Linked DNA regions of Butyrivibrio fibrisolvens. The protein of the gene in region 1 interacts with the protein of each later gene in a pairwise test. Links are inferred from orthologs where the notes say so. Each region holds a gene or a part of one and is shown on either strand. Other genes may lie near its edges. The genes, in order: I7804_RS13610 and rlmB.

Region 1 (10,620 bases):
ATCAGGTAGATCTTGAAAGATACAGGATCCGTCTGAACTGAATGATTTAGTAAAAGAATAACAGCAGTATTAAAAAGACGTATAGCCTGTGAGTACATGAATTATACGTCTTTTTTTGCTGCGATTATTATTTATTTACAAAGATACTATATGGTAAGCTATGTATCGTTATGATATATGCAGGCCTCATATATCAATTGTATTTTTGTTTTGAATATAGAAAGGTTAATATGATGACAAGTTCAAGTTGTTGGGGATTAGCATTTTTACCATTTGTATTACTCTTGGTAATGGTGGATATGATTTCTGGAATTAAATATAAGAAATCCAAAAAGTTTAAAGGAAGAGTTATTGATAGTATAGACACAGAGATAGTTTATTTTGGTCGCCGCTGTGGTGAAATATATGAAACATATGATGTTTGTTACGAATATAATGGCCAGACACTTCGAGGCGAGGTTTGCACAGATGAAACAGGGTTAAGACGTGGAGATAAGATAGATGTTTATGTATATGATCCGGATAATCTTCATGAAATTCAATCAGATATCGGATGGAGGAAATTTCAAATATTTGCTGCGTGTGCTGTGGGAATTATAGTTATATTATTGATGTTTTTGCTTTTTTATGGGGCATGGACCAAATGAATTATGATAGCCAATATAAAAATAAAGTAACTGTTGGTAGCTATTATAATTCTTATGAATATAACAAATAATTTATTGAGAATAATAAAGAGACATTTAATGATAGTTTTTTCAAGGAGGAAGTTTTTTGAGAGCATTGGGTGGTTATTTAGGAATAGGTTTTTTTATATCGGTATTTATTTTTTGGGCAATTATAAATTTGATTTTAGGAATAAGATATAAGAAATCTAAAAGTTTAGAGGAAAGGTCATTGATAGTAAAGGGACAGAGATTGTTAAGATAAATAGTAGGTGTGGTGAGATATATGAGACATATAATGTTAGCTATGATTATAAAGGCAAGACGCTGGAAGGAGAAGTATGCACCAGTGAAAAAGGTCTAAAACCTGGAGCTAATATCGTTGTTTATATATATGATCCGGAAGGAGTCCATGAAATCCAATCAGATATCAACTGGAGAAAATATAAATTCTATGCTGGGTATAGTCTATTTGTAATCGCATTGTTTTTGATGCTTTCGCTTTTGATATGGTCTTTACGATCAAGTATTGAAACTACTGCTCCCCAAACACATTCATATACGTATGTTTTCCCGGATAATCAACATTGGTGAGGGTTTGCCAAAGTTTATGAGGGTCAGTCCAGAGGGGCTGGCTCTTTTTCCTTATGATGATGAAGAGATCCAAAAACAAGTTGATGAGTATTTGGAAATTAAAAAGGAGCTTGAAAGATATAACTCGAATTAATGAATGCCAATAGCATGATTATAGCAATATATGGCTTGTGAGCGGCTTTTTACATGATTATAATGATAAATCATGCAAATGATTTGATAATAGTAGTACTAGTTGTGACTGTTTATTCTTTCAGTTCAAAGGGGCTGGTTATGAAAAAGAAAAGTATATCAATTATATTGGCATTAGCTATAACGGCACTATGTGCATGTGGTGCAAATTCACAGGGGGACAACGGTATGGGAGCAGAAAACAGTAACGAAGAAATAAGCATGGAAGTAGCAAATAGCACCGGGGAGAGTAGCGTAGCTACAGATAACAGCAGTGAAGACTTAAGCTCTTTTGCTTCAGGAATAAAGACAGAGGATGACTCAGAAGGTGCTGACACAGAGTTCGTTCTTAATGATGAGATTGATGAAAGATGTCCATTAATGATCGAGTCAAAGCGCGGTGATGTAGAATACGGCGAGTTCACACATGCAACTTATTATTCTGAAACCTGTGGACTGGAGAGGGGTTACAGTATTCTTCTTCCTGCAGATTATAGCGAAGATAAGAAGTATCCGGTTTTGTATCTTTTACATGGTATCTTTGGAAACGAGTACTCTTTTTCCTCAGATGGAGAGAACAGGATCAAAGAGATCGTAGGTAATATGGCGGCTGATGAACTCATCGAAGAGACAATCGTTGTATGTCCTAACATGTACGCAACATCTGATCCTTACCAGCAGCCTGGTTTTGATAGCGAGAGCGTTCTTCCTTACGACAATTTCATCAACGATCTTGTTAATGACCTGATGCCTCACATTGAGAGCGAATATTCAATTCTTACAGGTAGAGAAAATACTTATCTTGCAGGCTTTTCAATGGGCGGCAGAGAGACAATCTATATCACGCTTCAAAGACCTGAGCTCTTTGGTTATGTATGTGCAATCTCTGCAGCACCGGGAATCGTTCCTACAACAGATAAATTCATGACTCACGAGGGAATGATCGAAGAGAGCGAGATGAAATTTGCAGATGGCGCAGTAGAGCCTGATGTATTCATTGTCTGCTGCGGCAGCAGGGATTCAGTAGTTGGAACATATCCAAAGCAGTATCATGAGCTTTTAGAAGCTAACGGCGCTGACCACATCTGGTACGAGATTACAGGCGCAGATCATGATAATAATGCTATCAAGAGCGGTCTTTTCAATCTCTTCAAGCAGATCGCCTATGATAAGAGCAAGTCTTAAACTATAGTTCCCGACCAACTTTTCTAACCACGTTTCAACGACACCTCTGCAGGGCAGGAGATCTTAAATAGCTTGTAGAAATCATTCATGATCTTTGTTGCCTCTGTTGTCAGCAGCTCGGTAGCATATATTTTGCACTTCTGATTGCGGAGGTTCATAAACATTGAGTTTATTGAACCTGGTACTATTAACTGGGCTCCGGACGGATTTGATATGGATTTCGAATTGGATTTCAAACGCAAGGATGAATAAAATGTTTTGATGCATTTCGTAATATAAAAATGTCGTTTCGTCGGATTTAGAAGAATCGAATAATAATCGATAGTACAATTGATTTGTCGCATAAAAACTACTACTAGGAGGAAAAGGCTATGGAATACAAATTCAGAGTTCAGACAGAGGAAGAACAAAAGGAGTTTAATGGAGGCGCACATATTTGCGCTATTTACGATTTCTTTAAGTATGCAAAAGAAATGGAATCTAAAATTCCACTTGCATTTGGACAGCTAAAGGCTAGATTTGGGGAGCCTTCATATTTAACCAAAAATTTTGAGAATATGTACAGTTATAATCTCTGTGCAGAAGCTGAAAATGGCGAGAAGTTTTATCTATATGCTTATTGTGGCCCTACAGGCCCTGCTATTGGCGGAAATTCCGGAGATGAAAGCACAGAAAAGGCAGCCAGAGCTTTAGCAGATTACATAATAGAGGCAGATCCAGTGGATTACGAGATTGAAGCATATTATCTTGATGGTCCATGCAGATTGGTTCAGGGTGTGAAAGACGGCGTACCATATTCAACTGAAGAAGAGATTGAATTTGATGATCCCGCACTCGCTGAACTTTATTGATAAGGAAGTCATTACCATTAAAGCTGGCGAAACAATTGAGTATAAAGGAGTGGCTTTCTGCTCAAAGAATAACGGCAGCGAGATCAAGAGCGACAGGCTCTTTCCTGACCTGACAATAGAAGAAATTGAGTGATACTTAAAGAGGGTGAATCTTCTGGAATAGAAGATAACACCCTCTTTTTATTAGTTTTATAACAATCTATAACCTGTATTACTCAGAAAGCATTGCCCACTTATCATACAGTACTTCGAGTTTTGCTGTTATGTCTTCCTGCTCGTCCGTGCGCTTACGAAGTTCTGCAAGGTCTGTTGCGATCTCAGGTCTGGACATTTCTTCATTCAGGACTTCGTTACGCTCTTCAAGTTTTGCGATTTCTTCTTCGCAGGCTTTAAGCTCTTTTTCCTTCTTCTTCTGCTGGGCAGCAGCGGCTTTCTGGGCTTTCCAGTCGGCCTTGCCGTCTGTAGCATCGGCACTGTCACCTGCATACTGGAAGCTGTTAGCTTTGATCGAACCTGAAGCAGATGAAGTATTTGTACTTCCTAAGCTAGAAACGCTCTGGCCTCCAAGAAGTACTCCGCTTGCAGCAGCGGTAGCAGTAGCAGACTGATTACCTGCAAGGATCTGAGCCATACGCTCATCATGGTGCTCGAGATAATAGTCGTAGTTACCAAGATAGTTAACAAGTACGCCGTTTGTAAGATCCAGGATCCTGGTAGCAGTCTTGTTGATGAAGTATCTGTCGTGGCTTACGTACAGGACAGTTCCCTCATAGCCGTTAAGAGCACTTTCAAGAACTTCCTTACTTGTAATATCAAGGTGGTTTGTAGGCTCATCGAGAAGCAAGAGATTAGCTTCAGAGAGCATAAGCTTTGCAAGTGACATACGACCCTTTTCACCACCGGAGAGGTCGCCGACACGCTTAAATACGTCTTCGCCAGTAAAGAGGAAGGCAGCAAGCGTATTTCTTATCTCTGTATTATTAAGAGTTGGATACTCATCTGAAATTTCTTCAAAAAGAGTCTTTTCATCATGAAGCACGTGGTGTTCCTGATCGTAGTAACCAGGGTGAACTTTGACGCCAAGGGTTATCTTGCCTGCATCAGGAGGAAGAAGACCGTTGATGATCTTGAGCATTGTGGTCTTACCGGTTCCGTTATCGCCGATGATCGCTACGCGCTCGCCTCTTTTTATTTCGAATGATATATTCTCAAAAAGGTGGGCATTTTCAAAGGATTTGGAGATGCCTTCTACATTTAGTACGTCATTACCTGATACGCAGGATGGTGTGAGCTTTATCTTCATCTCATCATCAACTTCTGTAGGCTTTTCGATACGCTCGATCTTCTCAAGCATCTTTTCCCTGCTCTCAGCACGCTTTATGGATTTCTCACGGTTGAAGCTCTTAAGCTTATCGATTACTTCCTGCTGGTGCTTGATCTCCTGCTGCTGATTGATGTAGGCGTGCCATGCTATAGCGCGGCGCTTTTCTTTTTCTGTAGCATAGAAAGAGTAGTTGCCGTTGTAGATGCCGGCCTTTGTCTGGTCGATCTCGACGATCTTGCCTGCTATCTTATCAAGGAAGTAACGATCGTGGGATACGATCAGTACGGCGCCCTTGTAGTTGAGAAGATAGGTCTCAAGCCACTGTATGGAATTCATATCAAGATGGTTGGTGGGCTCGTCAAGGATGATAAGGTCAGGCTTTTGGAGAAGGAGCTTACCAAGGGCAACTCTTGTCTTCTGGCCTCCGGAGAGGGTACTGATGGACTTTCCGAACTCTTCATCTGTAAAGCCAAGACCTCTGGCTACTCCGGCGACTTCGCTCTGCCAGGCGTATCCGTCGATAAGCTGGAAGTGGTGAGTCATTGCGGTGTAGTCATTCATGAGCTTTGTAAGGTCGTCTCCTGTAAGGACCTTCATCTGTTCTTCAGCTTCGCGGATCTTCTCTTCAAGCTCTATCGTATCTTTTTTGACAAGCTTAAGTTCATCATAGATCGTATTGCCTGAATCTATGTTCTGGTTCTGTGCCAGGTATCCAAAACTTGTATCCTTGGCAAAAACAACTTCGCCTTCGTCAGGTGACAGCTGCCCTGTTATTATCTTTAAAAGTGTAGTCTTGCCGGCTCCGTTAATACCGACGATAGCTGCTTTTTCATTTGCTTCTATGTGAAAAGAAACACCTTTTAAGATGTCTTTACCGTCGAAAGATTTACATATATTGTGACATGAAAGTAACATGATATACCTCGCATCATTTGTGCTTTGAAATGCAGGCTCAGTCTTGAAATGGCTGGCCTTGTATTTTATTCATAACAGCAATATATTACACTGATTAGGATATAATTTCAATTGACTAAAGTTTAACGATTCGCTACAATTATAGAGTGATACAAAATTAACAATAATAACAGATCAGGAGGAAGGCGCATGGATAAAGAAATATCCCAGGCAGTAGTCAGCCGCCTGCCCCGTTATTTCAGATATCTTGGTGAGCTTAAGGCTAGCGGAGTAGAGAGGATTTCATCTCAGGAACTTTCTGACATAATGAAGGTTACAGCCTCACAGATAAGGCAGGATTTCAACAATTTCGGTGGATTTGGACAACAGGGCTATGGCTATAATGTAGAGTATCTGTATGATGAGATCAGTAAGATACTTGGCATTGATAAGAAGCACCAGCTCATCATTATAGGAACGGGTAATCTTGGTACAGCTCTGGCGGGTTATACCAATTTTTCAACAAGAGGATTTGTTTTCAAGGGTGCATTTGACCGTGACCCGGCTCTTCAAGGCAAGATGATTGGCGATGTTGAGATACGTCCGATAGAAGAGATCGAGGATTTTATCAAGAAGAACAATATCGATATCGCAGTTCTCACAATTCCCAAGGAGCAGGCAGTCCCAATGGCCGACAGACTTATTAAGGCAGGCATCAAGGCAATATGGAACTTTGCTCATGTGGATCTTGATGTTCCGGAGAATGTTCAGGTTGAGAATGTTCATCTTTCAGACAGCCTTATGAAGCTGTCATACAACATTAACCGTTATGAAAGATTCCATGGCGGTAAGAAGTGATTTTGGGCAATATATAAATCGATAGTGATTGGCAGGCTGTGCCGGGACTTAGGTGATTCCGGCGGCCTGTCATTTATATTGATGAAATATAGTATAATAAGTATAGAGCTTTCTCTAAAGACTTTGGATATACCGGTCCGTCGAAGTGAAGAGTTTTAGTATATTCTAAATTAAATCGGGGGATTATCCGAAATACTAAATGCAGGTTTTCGTTGTTTGAGATATAGTCGTGCCTAAGAGGAAGGATGCTATGTCCAGAGAAGAAGATGTCTATATGCCGGCTCTACTTGGCAAGAATATACCAATTGTAACAACTGATGAGAAGTGGAAGATGCTCTTTGGTGAAGAGGGTGTTAGTGATGAGCTGCAGACTCTTGCCGATGAGCTTAATAAGCTTGTGGATGAGCAGGCTAGGTTCAAGCAAAAGATCAAGGATATAAAGCGCCTTAAGAAGACACTTCTTGATGAAGTAATAGGCATATCTGACAGGCTTAATAAGGGCGATAAGTCCGCGGGTAAGGAACTTGATGACAGGAAGAGACTTATAGGAGATTGCAATTCCCAGATCGAAGAGCTTGAAGATCAGCTTTTGGGGCTTCCCAGAGAGATATATCAGCTCAATTATAAGGTTATGGTTGCATCCATGTCTGTATGCTACGAAAGACTTCATCGCAATACAGATGAGATCAACGAGATCGATGAGTGGCTATCCAATACGAGAAAAGAGCTCAAGAAACAGGTCATTAGACTTCAGGAAGGTGAGATGGAGAATTTCAACCTGTATTCATATATGCATGATATCTTCGGACCTGAAGTTATAGATATATTCGATATGGAATATGATCCCGAGAGAAATCACAGGATCAGAACTCCGGGGTCAGGATCCATACAGACGTAATGTACTGGCTTATTCGTAATTGGTCAATAATTAGTACTGACTCATTCATAATAAGCAAAAAGGGGACATATGCAGTATTTAGTAACAGCCAAAGAAATGAAAACATGCGATCGTAATACTTCAGAGCACTTTGGGGTTCCATCCATCGTGCTTATGGAAAGAGCTGCTCTGGCTGTTGCTGCCAGAATCGGTGAGTGGAAGAGAGCTATGCACACTTCCAGAGCTTTTAATGTTCTGATCGTTGCAGGACACGGCGGCAATGGCGGTGACGGGATAGCTATCGGAAGGATTTTGTATCAGCATGGCTACAGAGTGCAGATAGCTCTTGTTGATGACAAGGACTCTAACCCTGATACTGCATCCCAGAAGAAATGCGCAGAGGCGTACAATATTCCAATGGACACTTTTTCCAATGTACGAGCCACCAAATCACAAATGGAATGGGATATCATAGTAGATGCTGTCCTTGGAATCGGATGTACCAAAGATGTAGAAGGCGAATATGTCGAAGCTATAATGTATATCAATGAATGCAAGAAGCTCAAGGACGAGTCTACACTTGTTGTTGCTGTTGATATTCCATCCGGCATAGATACTGATACGGGAAGTGTTCATCTTCTTGCTGTTAAGGCGGACCTTACTGTTACATTTAATTTTGCCAAGATGGGACAGCTGCTGTACCCCGGCACTGAGTACTGCGGGCAGTTATTTGTAGAAGATGTCGGTATTACAGTGGACGGTTTTCTTGGGAATCTTCCTGAATATTTTTTCTTTGATGAGGGTCCCGAAGACCTTCTTCCAAGGAGAGTTGGCTATGGTAATAAGGGAACATTCGGCAAGGTTTTAGTCATTGCCGGAAGCGATAAGGTTACGGGCGCATGCCTTCTGTGTTCCAAGTCAGCGTTCCATACAGGCGCCGGTATGGTCAAAGTATTTACGACACCTGCTAATGTAGAAGCTATTAAGAGCAGTATTCCTGAGGCAATGTTTGATTCATATGCCAATATTGAGACTGACAGCAATATAGACAAGATCAGAGATATACTTATTGAAAACATGAAGTGGGCGTCCGCTATAGTTATAGGCCCAGGGATTGGAACAGGAATGGTTGCTAAGGCCATCCTTAGCATCGTACTAGAACACTATGACAAGTTCCTTGTTGCGGATGCAGATGCTATTACTCTGATAGCACAAGATAGACATATAAGTGAGCTTGCAAGAGCCTATTCTGACTCTAAAGACAAGCAGCTTGTGATAACTCCTCATGTTGCAGAGTTTGCAAGGCTTTACAATGCTGCATTTGGCGATGAACGTCCTGAGCCTGTTACGGTCTATGATGTTAAGGAAAATATGCTGAAGTGGCCTTTGGCACTTTCGGAGTATTATAACTGTGTAGTAATATGTAAGGATGCAAGGTCTGTCGTGGCGGGAGCCGGTAAGAGGCAGATGTATGTTAATATATCAGGTAACAGTGGCATGGCAACTGCAGGATCAGGCGATGTGCTTGCAGGGATAATCGGAGCTTTGAGCTCAAGGAAGCTTGGAGCCTTCCAGACTGCCTGCATTGGAACCTTCATACACGGTCTTGCCGGCAATCGTGCGGCTTCCAGAGTGGGAGAGTATTATATGACAGCAAGTGATATAATAAAGGAACTTGCAAATGTTCTTCCGGAAAAATAATAATAGAATTAAGAAATTGTTTTTGGATCATAGAAAATATTTTTTGATCGTAGAAACTGTCTTTGGATTATAGGAGCTGTTTTCTCGGATTATTAAAAGATATGGTCATTGGGCAATCTCTGAATTCATTAAGATAGAAAGCGTATTTATAAAATGAACTCACATGAAATAGTTAGCAGACAGAATCTTTCTAAGGAGATGGCATTAAAATACCCGAGGGTATGTGCTGCAGTTGATCTTGATGCAATTCTTTCAAATATGCATTCAATGCATGACAATTTAAAGCCTGAAACCAAGATGATCGCAGTTATCAAAACTGATGGTTACGGTTTTGGAGCAGTACCAATTGCAAAACTACTTGAATCAGAGGACTATATTTGGGGATACGCCTGTGCAACCTGCGAAGAGGCGATGGAGCTTAGGGACAATGGAATCAGAAAACCTATACTGATCCTGGGATATACATTTCCTTTCTCTTACGATTCCCTTATTGAAAATGATATAAGACCGGCGGTGTTCAGATATGATCAGCTTGAGCAGCTTGAAGAAAGAGCTGCAAAGAGGTCTGAGACTTGCAAAGTTAAGGTTCATATTGCGGTTGATACATCTATGTCCAGAATAGGTGTTCGTCCTAATGATGAGGGTGCTCTCTTTGTTAAGAAGGCGCTCTCCATGAAGCACATCGAAGTTGAGGGAATCTTCACTCATTTTGCCAGAGCTGATGAGAAAGACCTTACAGATGCTATAGAGAAAAAGATATATTCACAGCTTTTATAGAAAGAGTAGAAAAAGAAAACGGCGTTAGGATTCCTCTACATCACTGCGCGAATTCTGCCAGCATCATAAGTATCCCGCAGGCTCAGATGGATATGGTAAGAGCCGGAGTTACAATGTATGGAATGAAGCCTTCTGAGGATGTTCCTACAGACAAAGTGAAGATCACGCCTGCACTTGGACTGTATAGCCACATCGCTTATATTAAGGATGTACCTGCGGGTGTTGCTGTTAGCTATGGCGGAACCTATATTACAGATAAGCCCACAAGGATTGCTACTATCCCTGTTGGATACGGCGACGGATATCCAAGAAGCCTTTCTAATAAAGGCTATGTCCTTATCCACGGTCATAAAGCACCTATCCTTGGACGTGTATGCATGGATCAGTTCATGGTTGATATAAGTAGAATCCCTGAAGCTTTGGAAAATGATGAAGTCACTATTATAGGATGGAGCGGCGATCAGCATATATCAATTGAAGAACTTGGAAACTTGAGCGGACGCTTTAATTACGAGCTTGCCTGCGATCTTAATCCAAGAATCCCAAGGTTGTATATTAAGGGATAATCGTACATGGAAATACATCCGTGTATTTCCGGACATGTACTAGATACATCCTGTATCCGGTACATGGAAATACATCCATGTATTTCCGGGCATGTACTGGATACATCCTGTATCCGCACATGGAAATACATCCGTGTATTTCATAATAATTTTTGAG
Region 2 (10,522 bases), 550 kb from region 1 along the record:
TTACAATGTGCTACTGCAAGAATTCTATCTTCAACATCACGACTTTCCTTCTCTATAAGGTCAACCATCTTCACAAGAGCTTTGCGAATGCCAACTCCCTGTCCTCTTTGAACAATATTTCCTTCTACGCCTTCACATACAGGCTTGATGCTAAGTGTAGCAGCAACAAGAGCCTTCATTCCGGATAGGCGTCCATTCTTTCTAAGTGTCTCGAGATTATCAAGTACGAAAAATGTAGTCATATCATCTCTGAAAGCTGATATCTTTTCTACAATTTCTTCAAAAGAAAGACCCTGCTCTTCATATTCCATGATCTTAAGCGCAATAAGTCCAAGACCGCAGCTGGCAGAAAGAGAATCTACTATAAAGATATCCTTCTCACCATACTCTTCTTCATAAAGGTCTTTGCCAATAAGTGCACTATTATAACTTCCTGAAAGCTTAGATGAAAGAGTAATACAATATACATGATCAGCATCTGTCTTAAATGCCTGCATGTAGCTATCAGGTGAAGGGCATGCTGACTTGGGACATTCCTCACTTTCAGCAACATGTTTAAGGAACTGTGCCTGATCAAAAGTCTCATCATCCATGATATGATAATCGCCTACTTCCAAAGAGAGCGGGACACTCTGAAATCTTGGATCACTATAATACTCTTCAGGCAAATCGCAGCAGCTGTCATATACAATTTTAAAACTCATATATCCTCCGATAAAGCAATGTAGTTCTCATTACTACATAATACCACCTAACATACGATGCGTAAACCAAAACTTGATGTGATGGCACGGCTTTATTAACAGCTGGAGGGTAAACAGGCGGCCGGGGCGGTGCAAGCAGGGCGGTGCAGTATCCTTGAAGTTTTTGTGAGGGAGGCGGATAGAATATAAATCATTGCCGCGCTGTTATTAATGCTTTTGTTGCATGCGTCATAGTATTCTTAAGGCAAAAATGATATTATAATACAGATATTATTTTGGATAATCTTTATTGCGAGGAAAGAAATGATTGTTTTACAGATTACTCACACTAAAAATTTCATGAACACTTTGCTTAGGGGAAGTGATTTTGATGAATTTCTTTTGGAAGAAGCGGTTATTAAGGCCGGCAACTCTTATACAATAGATGGGCATATCAATAAAGAGTTTTATGGAGATCTTGTATCAGAAGAGGCTCCTTATGAGCTATCCAGATGGAGCGATATTAAGAGTGTATGCTTTGAGCTTATCAAAGGGCGTCATACACCTTTGGGATTTAAGTTTATCATGCAGGTTAAGCCCGAGCATACTGATGCGCTTCTTGAAAAGAAGGGATCAGCTCTTACAAGTAGGGATGTAGCATTTGTTATTAATGTTAAGTTTGCAGAAGGTATCACCACTATAACAAGTGCTGCTGCGATTAGAACATTCTCTTTAGATAAGTCTTACGAGCAGATCTGGGATGAGAGCATAAAAAGGTTCCTTGCTTCTCATAATATCGAATTTGAAGAGATATAATACACACTAATCCGAAGAAAGCAGTAAGCATTCTTTTTCAGTATTCTTTTCAGGCATCTGTTTGATATCCAATCGCCGCATATGACGCAAAAAACGCCCGCATAGTATCTGCTACTATACAGGCGTTTTATTAAAAGTATCATTTATATTTACTAAGAATTCTTATAAGCTCGTCATACTTTGGTCTTAACTTCTCATAGACTTGAGGAGCATTATCTATTCTCTCGGGTCTTAAGATCTCAGTTATTTCTTTGATCTGATTAAGAAAACCATCACCTTCCAGAGCAAGGTTTGAGGCTACACCTTTAAGGGCATGAGCTCCCTGGAAAGCTTCTTTGGGATCGTTGTTATCAAGGCCCTTTTTAAGTCTTTCCATACTAGGATCATCTATAAATTTGAGCATGAACTTCTCAACCAGATCTTCATTACCTACAAGACGTGCTTTGACTTCTTCCCAGTTAACGCCCCAGTCTATCAGTTCCTGTTTAAGCTCAGCATTCATGATCAGCCTCCTATACAAGAATATCAGATCACATATCTATCTGAACACCACATTACTAATGTTATGAGCGTATGCTCACAATCAGATCAAAGTATGGTTAGCATACTGACCAGATCATTCCTGCATCTTCAGAAGCTTTGCAGCCTGATCTGCAGTTGTAAGAGCATCTACAAGCTCATCAAGATCACCGTTTAGTACATCTTCTATTCTGTGAAGTGTAACCTTGATCCTATGGTCTGTAACTCTTCCCTGAGGGAAATTATATGTACGGATCTTCTCAGATCGGTCTCCTGTTCCTATCTGACTGCGTCTAAGCTCAGCTTCACTGTCGTGCTGCTCCTGGATCTTAAGATCATAAAGCTTGGCACGAAGAAGAGCCCATGCCTTAGCCTTATTCTGAAGCTGTGATCGCTCTGTCTGTGAATAGATGACTATACCTGTAGGAAGGTGGGTAAGTCTTACAGCAGAGTCTGTAGTATTAACTCCCTGACCACCATTACCTGATGCTCTTGTAATATCCATACGAACATCTTCCGGAGGTATATCGATATCAACATCATCCTCAACCTCAGGCATAACAGCTACAGTAGCTGTAGATGTATGAATTCTTCCGCCGGATTCTGTAACAGGTACTCTTTGTACTCTGTGAACTCCGCTTTCATATTTAAGCTTAGCATAGGCACCGCTTCCTTCAACCATGAAGCTTACAGTCTTCATTCCGCCTATACCTATTTCTTCAACGTTGATAAGTGATGTTCTAAAGCCTTTACTTTCAGCATATTTAACATACATACGATATAGGTCAGACGCAAAGAGCGCAGCTTCATCTCCGCCTACGCCTGCTCTTATCTCGACGATTACGTTCTTATCATCATCCGGATTCTTAGGTATCAGAAGTATCTTAAGATCCTGTTCAAGCAAAGGAAGTCTTTCTGAGTTTTCATTGCACTCATCTTTGAGCATCTGTCTCATCTCAGGATCTGTCTCTTCTTCCAGCATCTGCATGCTGTCTTCTATAGCTTCTTTACACTTTTTGTACTCTAAATACTTCTCAACAAGTGGTGTAAGATCGCTTTGTTCTTTCATAAGTCTTCTGAATCTGTCAGCATCTGATGCCACATCAGGTTCAGTAAGTACCATTCCGATTTCTTCATATCTGTGCAATATAGCTTCAAGTTTATCTAACATAATAAATCCAATCTATTCAATCACATTAATTTACCAAAACTAATACAGGCATCCTCTTACAACTCTGTCATTGCCGCCCAGATCTTTTATGACTTCCACTTCATGGAATCCGCCATCTTTCATAAGGCCAGCAACAGCATCGCCCTGATCATATCCTATCTCCATCATAAGCCAGCCACTTGTATACAGCCATTTAGGTGCATTTTCAATTATGCGTCTATAGAATATAAGGCCGTCTTGTCCGCCGTCAAGCGCTATATACGGCTCGCCCTTGCCCACTTCAGGAGGGAGCGTGGCTATAACATCAGTTCTGATATAAGGTGGATTTGATACGATCATATCAAACTTCTTATCGTCATCTTGTGGAAAAAGATCCGTCTTAACAATTTCAGCTCTATCGCTAAAACCAAGTCTGTCCCTGTTACCTGTCGCAACTTCTATAGCCTTATCGGATATATCTGTCATGACACAGCTTGTATCATTGGTATAATTAAGAATACTAAGCGCAACGCATCCGGATCCTGTGCAAAGATCCATAAAGCGCATTCCGTCAGATAGTTCTCTCAATGCTTCTTCTGCAAGAGTCTCTGTATCCTGATTCGGCACAAGTACATTCTCATTAACATCAAATGTAAGTCCCATAAATTCCTGATATCCTACTATATAGGCAAGAGGGACCCTGGACGCTCTTTTTTCTATAAGTTCATTATACTTCTTTTCTTCTTCAGGCGACACATCCCTGTCTCCATGAACCAGAAGCGTATTATAATCAGTGCCGCATACATATTCAAGAAGAAGCCGGGCGTCGAGCTGATACTCCGGCACACCGGCTTCCTTTAGTCTAATGGATGCATTTTTATAAATATCTGAATAAATCATTCCAGAACATCTTCCTCATCTTCATCAGCAAAATCAAATCCGAAAACATCCTTCTGATAGGTTTTCCAATCGAAAATAGCCTCTACAGAAGCAATACCGACTTCGATCATCGAATCATCCGGCTCCTTGGTAGTCAGACGCTGAAGAAGAAGTCCCGGCTTAGAGATAATAGATATAACCGGATTATCACTTTTACCTGCAAAACGGATAAGTTCGTAGGATATGCCCGAAACAACAGGAAGAAGCAATATACGATACAGAAGCTTCATCGCTACGCTTTCGGTATTGATAAACATAAACAATATGATACTTACAACAAGAACAAATAGTATAAAACTGCTTCCGCATCTTTTGTGGAATCTAGAGGAGCGCTTTACATTGGATACAGTAAGCGGAAGCCCTGATTCGATGCAGTTAATACACTTATGTTCAGCTCCATGATATCTGAAAAGCCTCTTAATATCAGGCATAAGTGTGATAGCAAGAATATACAAAATGAAGATAGCAATTCTTATAATACCCTCAGCTACAGCCTGAAGCGCCTGACTCTGAAGGTAAGTATTCATCCATGCAGACAGTCTTTCGGGAAGTATCAGAAAAAGACCTATAGCAAGCGCAAATGCAAATATCGTAGTTAAAACAGAGAAAAACTTATCTCCATTACCGCCCGTAACAGCATCAGCCGCCTTGTCAGCGCCTGTAGCATCCTCTTCTTCATCCTCGTAAAAGTCCGCAGATCTGTTAAGAGCCTTAGTACCAAGAACAAGTGAATCTATAAAAACAAAAATTCCTCGTATAAATGGAATCCTAAGAAGAGGCGATCCTGATAAAATACCATGATACTCATCTATTTCGACATGTACCTGTCCATCGGGTTTGCGAACAGCGACTGCATAAAGGTCCTTATTGCGCATCATAACCCCCTCAAGTACTGCCTGTCCTCCAATTCCCGAATAATGGGTAATCTTCTTTTTCATATATAGTCATCCCCCATCTAGTAATTTGCAGAAGGTACGCGCTTAGGCGCACCTATAAAAAATGAGGCTGAGGCTCTTGCCTCAACCTCATCATTGGATCCTTACTGAATCTCAAGCAAAGTCTTGCTCTATTAAGCTTCTGTCTTGATGCCGTACTTCTTGTTGAATCTGTCAATACGACCACGAGCTGAAGCTGCCTTCTGCTGGCCAGTGTAGAATGGATGGCACTTAGAACAAATTTCTACGTGAATCTCCTTCTTTGTGGAACCTACTGTGAAAGTATTGCCGCAGTTGCATGTAACTGTTGCCTGATAGAATTCTGGCTGTAAATCCTGCTTCATTTTTTACTCACCTTTCTATATCTGAATAAACTTTCGAAAAATTCCGCATCTTTTTTGAATGCACAATTTCCGACTGTGCTGCTGTCCACATAGACAGCTTTGTAATAATAACATAAATCGTTCAAATACGCAAGTACATTTTATCATTATACTAATCATGGATTGAATGTAAAAGTAAATTCCACATTATGCAGAATTAAGTCTTACGCCTTAGTTTATAAACACTAATGATCGCGACCTGTAAGATCTGTATCTGTCTCTTATTTCTTCATTCTGCGCTGACGTACGATCTCGTATGCAAGGACTCCGGCAGCAACAGATGCATTCAAGGATTCGATCTCACCATTAACAGGGATAGATGCGATCATATCACACTTTTCTCTTACCAGTCTGCTAACGCCTGATCCTTCATTGCCTATAACAAGTCCTATAGGGCCTGTAAGATCAAGATCATACATAGGCTTGCCATCCATGTCTGCGCATACAAACCACATTCCGCGCTTTTTGAGGTCCTCTATGGTCTTAGAGATATTGGTAACCTTTACAACAGGTGTATAGTTAAGCGCGCCTGCAGAAGTCTTGGCCACTGTAGCTGTAAGGCCAACTGCGCGGTTTTTGGGTATGATAACACCATGAGCTCCTGCAACATTGGCACTTCTTATGATAGCTCCAAGGTTGTGAGGATCTTCGATATTATCTAGAATAAGAACAAAAGGAGCCTTTCCTTCAGCTTCTGCCTTGCTGAATATATCTTCTATCTCAGAATAATCATATGCTGCAGCAAAAGCGATAACTCCCTGGTGCTTACCTGTTATAGATATCTGATCAAGACGTTCTCTTGAAACGAACTTAACGATAGTTCCAGCCTTTTTGGCTTCACGACGGATAGTAGATACAGCGCCATCTGTGCATCCATCAAGAACGTAGAGCTTGTCTATAGTCTTACCACTTCTAAAAGCTTCTACTACTGCATTTCTTCCTTCTATAGCAAGAGAATTCTCCGGAACCTCAATCTCTTCGTCCACAGCATCATCTGCCATGTCTCTTACAGGGCGGCGTTTTCTATCGTCTTCCCTGCTGTTATATCTATCTGAGACTCTGCCAAGACTTCTGCCATGTCTTTCGTCTTTTCTATTACCATTCCTGCTATCATTTTTATGATCATTTTTTCTAAAATTACTATTATCTCTCATATATATCTCCAAGAGTAAACTGTTTATAAACTATTATTTCCCATCTTTAGAATCAAGAAGCTTCACACCATATTGTACAAGCTCCAGCACTCTGTCAAGTCTCCCGGCCAGATACAGATAACCACACAAAGCTTCAAGCCCTGTAGCTTTGCGATAATCGATCACCGACTGATTCTTGGCACTTGTGTAGGACTTGGCATTCCTTCCTCTATGATACACTGCAGCTTCTTCTTCAGACAATCTGTCCATGATAGAGTCTATTATAAATGCCTGAGCTGCAGCATTAACATAGTGCACCTTGGCCTTGTTCAGGGTATTGGCAGGCCTGTTGGACTGTTCAGTAACAAGAGAACGTATTATTATCTCATATACGCTATCACCTATAAATGCAAGCGCAAGTGGTGAATACGTTCTCATATCTATCTTCTTAAGTCCGAATGAATCACGGATAACACCTGCAAGGTCAGCTATATCACTGCTGTTTATGCAGGCACTTTCGCAAGATTCATCCATAATTTCACTATCAGGGCCTATATTGTAATCATTCAGACCTTTTTCCATACTACGCCTTCTCTTGTATCTTTGATCTCAATACCTTTCTCAAGAAGCTCGTTTCTGATAGCATCTGCTGTTGCAAAATCCTTAGCCTTCTTGGCTTGTGCTCTTCTCTCAATAGCATCAAGTACATATTTCTCAAGCTCAGGATCTACACTTGTACCTTCTTCAGAAAGAGCCTTAGCATGAGCTATCAGATCAAGTGACAGAACCTTGTCAAAACTTTCTATGATAGCAAGCTTGGTCTTATCATTAGTATCGGCTTTAAGAGCATCATACAATATAGTGATAGCCATTGCAGTATTAAGATCACCGCATACGCTGTCTGCAAACTTTGCTTCAAAGTCCTTAAGTACAGCTTCATCTACAGCTCCGTCATCCTTAAGTTCAGCTACTCTCTTTACAAGCTTATTGAATGTAGCTGCTGCCTGATCAAGTGCATCAAATGAGAATACGAGAGGCTTCCTGTAATGAGACTGCAGGCAGAAGAATCTGTAAACAAGCGGATCATATCCTTTTTCTTTGAGTACAGATACTGTAAGTACAGCACCCTTACTCTTACTCATCTTGCCTGACTGATCGTTAAGGTGATTGGAATGGAACCAGTATTTGCACCATTCATGTCCCAAATAGCTTTCAGACTGAGCGATCTCATTGGTATGATGAGGGAAAATATTGTCAACGCCGCCGCAGTGGATATCGATATATTCACCAAGATGCTTCATAGCGATGCATGAGCACTCTATATGCCATCCGGGATATCCAACGCCCCATGGGCTTTCCCACTTAAGTGCCTGATCTTCAAATTTGGACTTTGTAAACCAAAGGACGAAGTCTGTCTTGTTTTTCTTATTGGCATCCTCTTCTACATCATCACGAACGCCAACCTGAAGAGCCTCTTTCTCGACTTCTGAAGAGAAAACATAATAATCTTTGAGCTTACTGGTATCAAAGTAAACATTGCCTCCGGCAACATATGCATATCCCTTTTCAAGGAGAACTTCAATCATATGGATAAACTCAGGGATGCAATTAGTAGCTGGCTCTATCACGTCAGGTCTCTTATTGCCAACAGCATCAAAATCTGCAAAGAAAGCATCTGTATAGTACTTGGCAATCTCCATAACGCTCTTGTGCTCTCTCTTAGCACCGGCAAGCATCTTGTCTTCGCCTGTATCAGCATCTGATGAAAGGTGTCCTACGTCAGTGATATTCATAACTCTCTTAACGTCATAACCTGCATACATAAGGGATTTGATAAGAACATCCTGCATGATATAAGTTCTGATATTACCGATATGCGCATAATGATAAACAGTAGGTCCGCAGGTATACATAGATACCTTGCCTTCTTCTCTGGGGTTAAACTCTTCTATATTTCTGGAAAGTGTATTATAAAAAGTAAACTTATGAGCCATTTTATTATTCTCCGTATGTAGTATTTTCTGTATTTCTATTAAAATAACCTCATGCCACAAGCAAAGCGAGTGACTAATGGTTCAAATTAGTGGAGCTTGCAACACTAATTTGGTTTTGAAAATGGAACATTTTCAAACTTAACCTCTTGATGATCAAGAGTTCATACCACATCCCGGACAGGCTGCACAGCCTCCGTCGCTTGACGCTTCACCGGTCTGGAATGTCGCATTCCTTGACGGTGCATCCATAGGAGTTGTCAGAAGGCATATAGCCTGAGAAGATATACCTTCTCCAGATCCAGTAAACCCAAGTCCCTCTTCTGTAGTAGCCTTAACATTGACCTGAGTGATATCAAGTCCCAGAACATCAGCAATATTCTGTCTCATAGTGTCAATATAAGGTCTCATCTTAGGTCTTTGAGCGATAATGGTAGCATCAATATTCTCTACTATAAAACGTGCCTCATCCAGCCTTCTGCCAACTTCAGCCAGAAGCTTCATAGAATCAGCTCCTTTAAATTCAGGATCTGTATCCGGAAAAAGCTTACCTATATCTCCAAGAGCTGCTGCGCCAAGAAGCGCATCCATTATTGCATGAACAAGAACATCCGCATCTGAATGTCCATCAAGTCCTTTTTCATAAGGGATGTCAACGCCGCCGATTATAAGCTTTCTGTTTTCTGCAAGGCGGTGAACATCGTATCCCATTCCTATACGCATATATTAAAATCCTTTCTAAAACAACCATTCATGGATAAATGTCTATTCCCTTCATAATACATTAATAAGTACTTCAATTACAAGAGCTGCTCCGCAGGCACATGCAGCAACAGTCAGAAGATTCTTCCTTAGATAGGAAAGAACAAGTGCTGTTACAAGTCCGGCTATCCCTGCTGCAAGGCTAAGTCCCTGCGTCATAAGTATAGAAGGAAAAGTCATCGCTGCTAGTGTAGCATACGGAACATAAAAAAGAAATGACTTTATGAATGGGCTTTTGATCTCTTTTCTTATAAGAGCAAGTGGAACTACCCTGATAAGATAAGTAACTATAGCCATAACCAAAATATAAACATATACATTGTACATAGTTGTCCTCTTTTTTAAGCAGTCTAGTCTTCCGCACTTCTGACAGGGAAAAATACTGCCGCAAGCGTACTTATGATCACTGTTACAATGATGATCCTCATGCCTGATTTGAGATTTTTAAGAACCGGTGCAAAGGTCATAATGCAGGAAAAGAGCATAGCGCATATTACTACGCACATCACAGCCTTGTTATCTCTGGAAGGCGGAATGATGATCGCTATGAACATCCCATATATCGCAAGACCAAGGCAAGCGATAAGTATCGGCGGAAGAATCTGTCCGGCAAAGGCTCCCAAAAACGTCCCAAGTATCCATCCAAAAACAGAAATGCTGATGAGTCCGTATGAATATGCAGGCTTTAGCTCTCCTTTATTAAGTACGCTCAGCGCAAATATCTCATCTGTCACACCATAAGCAATACACATCCTGTGAATGATGCCTGTTTTAGGAGACAGCTTTTGAGTAAGCGCTGTAGACATGAGCATGTATCTAAGATTTATGATAAATTGCAGTATCGCCATTTCCACAAGAGACACCCCATCTCTTATAGAATCAAGCGATGCATACTGTCCTGCGCTAGTTACATTAGTAATAGACATGATCACTGCCTGAAGAGTTGTAAGGCCCTTACTTCCGGCAGCTATTCCAAAAGCAAAAGAAACCGCTATATATCCTGTGCAGATCGGTATGCCGTTTTTAAGTCCCCTGCGGTATTCTGAAGCATTATCCATATCAGTCCTCTATTTCATCAATAATTTTTCTGATCTCATCCTCCGGTGCATAGGGCATACTTCCCTGAACCATTTTGTCAGAGCCACCGCCTTTAGCACCAAATCTCTGTTTTAAAGCTGCCGCAACCTTCCTGGCATCGCCGTCTGCAATGC

What was found.
Region 2: the proteins of I7804_RS13610 (region 1) and rlmB interact in binary tests that used the Escherichia coli proteins (3 or more experiments, as listed by UniProt). The link is inferred for Butyrivibrio fibrisolvens from one-to-one orthologs.

The regions. Positions count from the first base shown.
Region 1 is NZ_CP065800.1:3,254,649-3,265,268, reverse strand. What follows is about bases 6,888-9,814. They hold I7804_RS13610 (NAD(P)H-hydrate dehydratase), read left to right. Parts: upstream 6,888-7,509; coding sequence 7,510-9,120; downstream 9,121-9,814. Other genes in these bases: I7804_RS13615 (hypothetical protein), read left to right, coding at 6,888-7,440. Also shown: I7804_RS13645 (GNAT family N-acetyltransferase), read left to right, coding at 1-41; I7804_RS13640 (hypothetical protein), read left to right, coding at 231-647; I7804_RS13635 (alpha/beta hydrolase), read left to right, coding at 1,533-2,615; I7804_RS13630 (hypothetical protein), read left to right, coding at 2,987-3,466; ribosomal protection-like ABC-F family protein, read right to left, coding at 3,678-5,705; I7804_RS13620 (redox-sensing transcriptional repressor Rex), read left to right, coding at 5,895-6,542; more of I7804_RS13615, read left to right, coding at 6,793-6,887. UniProt on the Escherichia coli protein: Bifunctional enzyme that catalyzes the epimerization of the S- and R-forms of NAD(P)HX and the dehydration of the S-form of NAD(P)HX at the expense of ADP, which is converted to AMP.
Region 2 is NZ_CP065800.1:3,796,013-3,806,534, forward strand. What follows is about bases 4,537-7,365. They hold rlmB (23S rRNA (guanosine(2251)-2'-O)-methyltransferase RlmB), read right to left. Parts: upstream 6,427-7,365; coding sequence 5,647-6,426; downstream 4,537-5,646. Other genes in these bases: I7804_RS15920 (DUF1385 domain-containing protein), read right to left, coding at 4,537-5,045; rpmE (50S ribosomal protein L31), read right to left, coding at 5,177-5,386; I7804_RS15935 (Mini-ribonuclease 3), read right to left, coding at 6,613-7,140; cysS (cysteine--tRNA ligase), read right to left, coding at 7,125-7,365. Also shown: I7804_RS15895 (DegV family protein), read right to left, coding at 1-704; I7804_RS15900 (DUF5721 family protein), read left to right, coding at 1,008-1,499; I7804_RS15905 (Hpt domain-containing protein), read right to left, coding at 1,639-2,001; prfA (peptide chain release factor 1), read right to left, coding at 2,116-3,189; prmC (peptide chain release factor N(5)-glutamine methyltransferase), read right to left, coding at 3,229-4,068; more of I7804_RS15920, read right to left, coding at 4,065-4,536; more of cysS, read right to left, coding at 7,366-8,552; ispF (2-C-methyl-D-erythritol 2,4-cyclodiphosphate synthase), read right to left, coding at 8,706-9,272; I7804_RS15950 (AzlD domain-containing protein), read right to left, coding at 9,324-9,638; I7804_RS15955 (AzlC family ABC transporter permease), read right to left, coding at 9,662-10,369; I7804_RS15960 (alanyl-tRNA editing protein), read right to left, coding at 10,371-10,522. UniProt on the Escherichia coli protein: Specifically methylates the ribose of guanosine 2251 in 23S rRNA.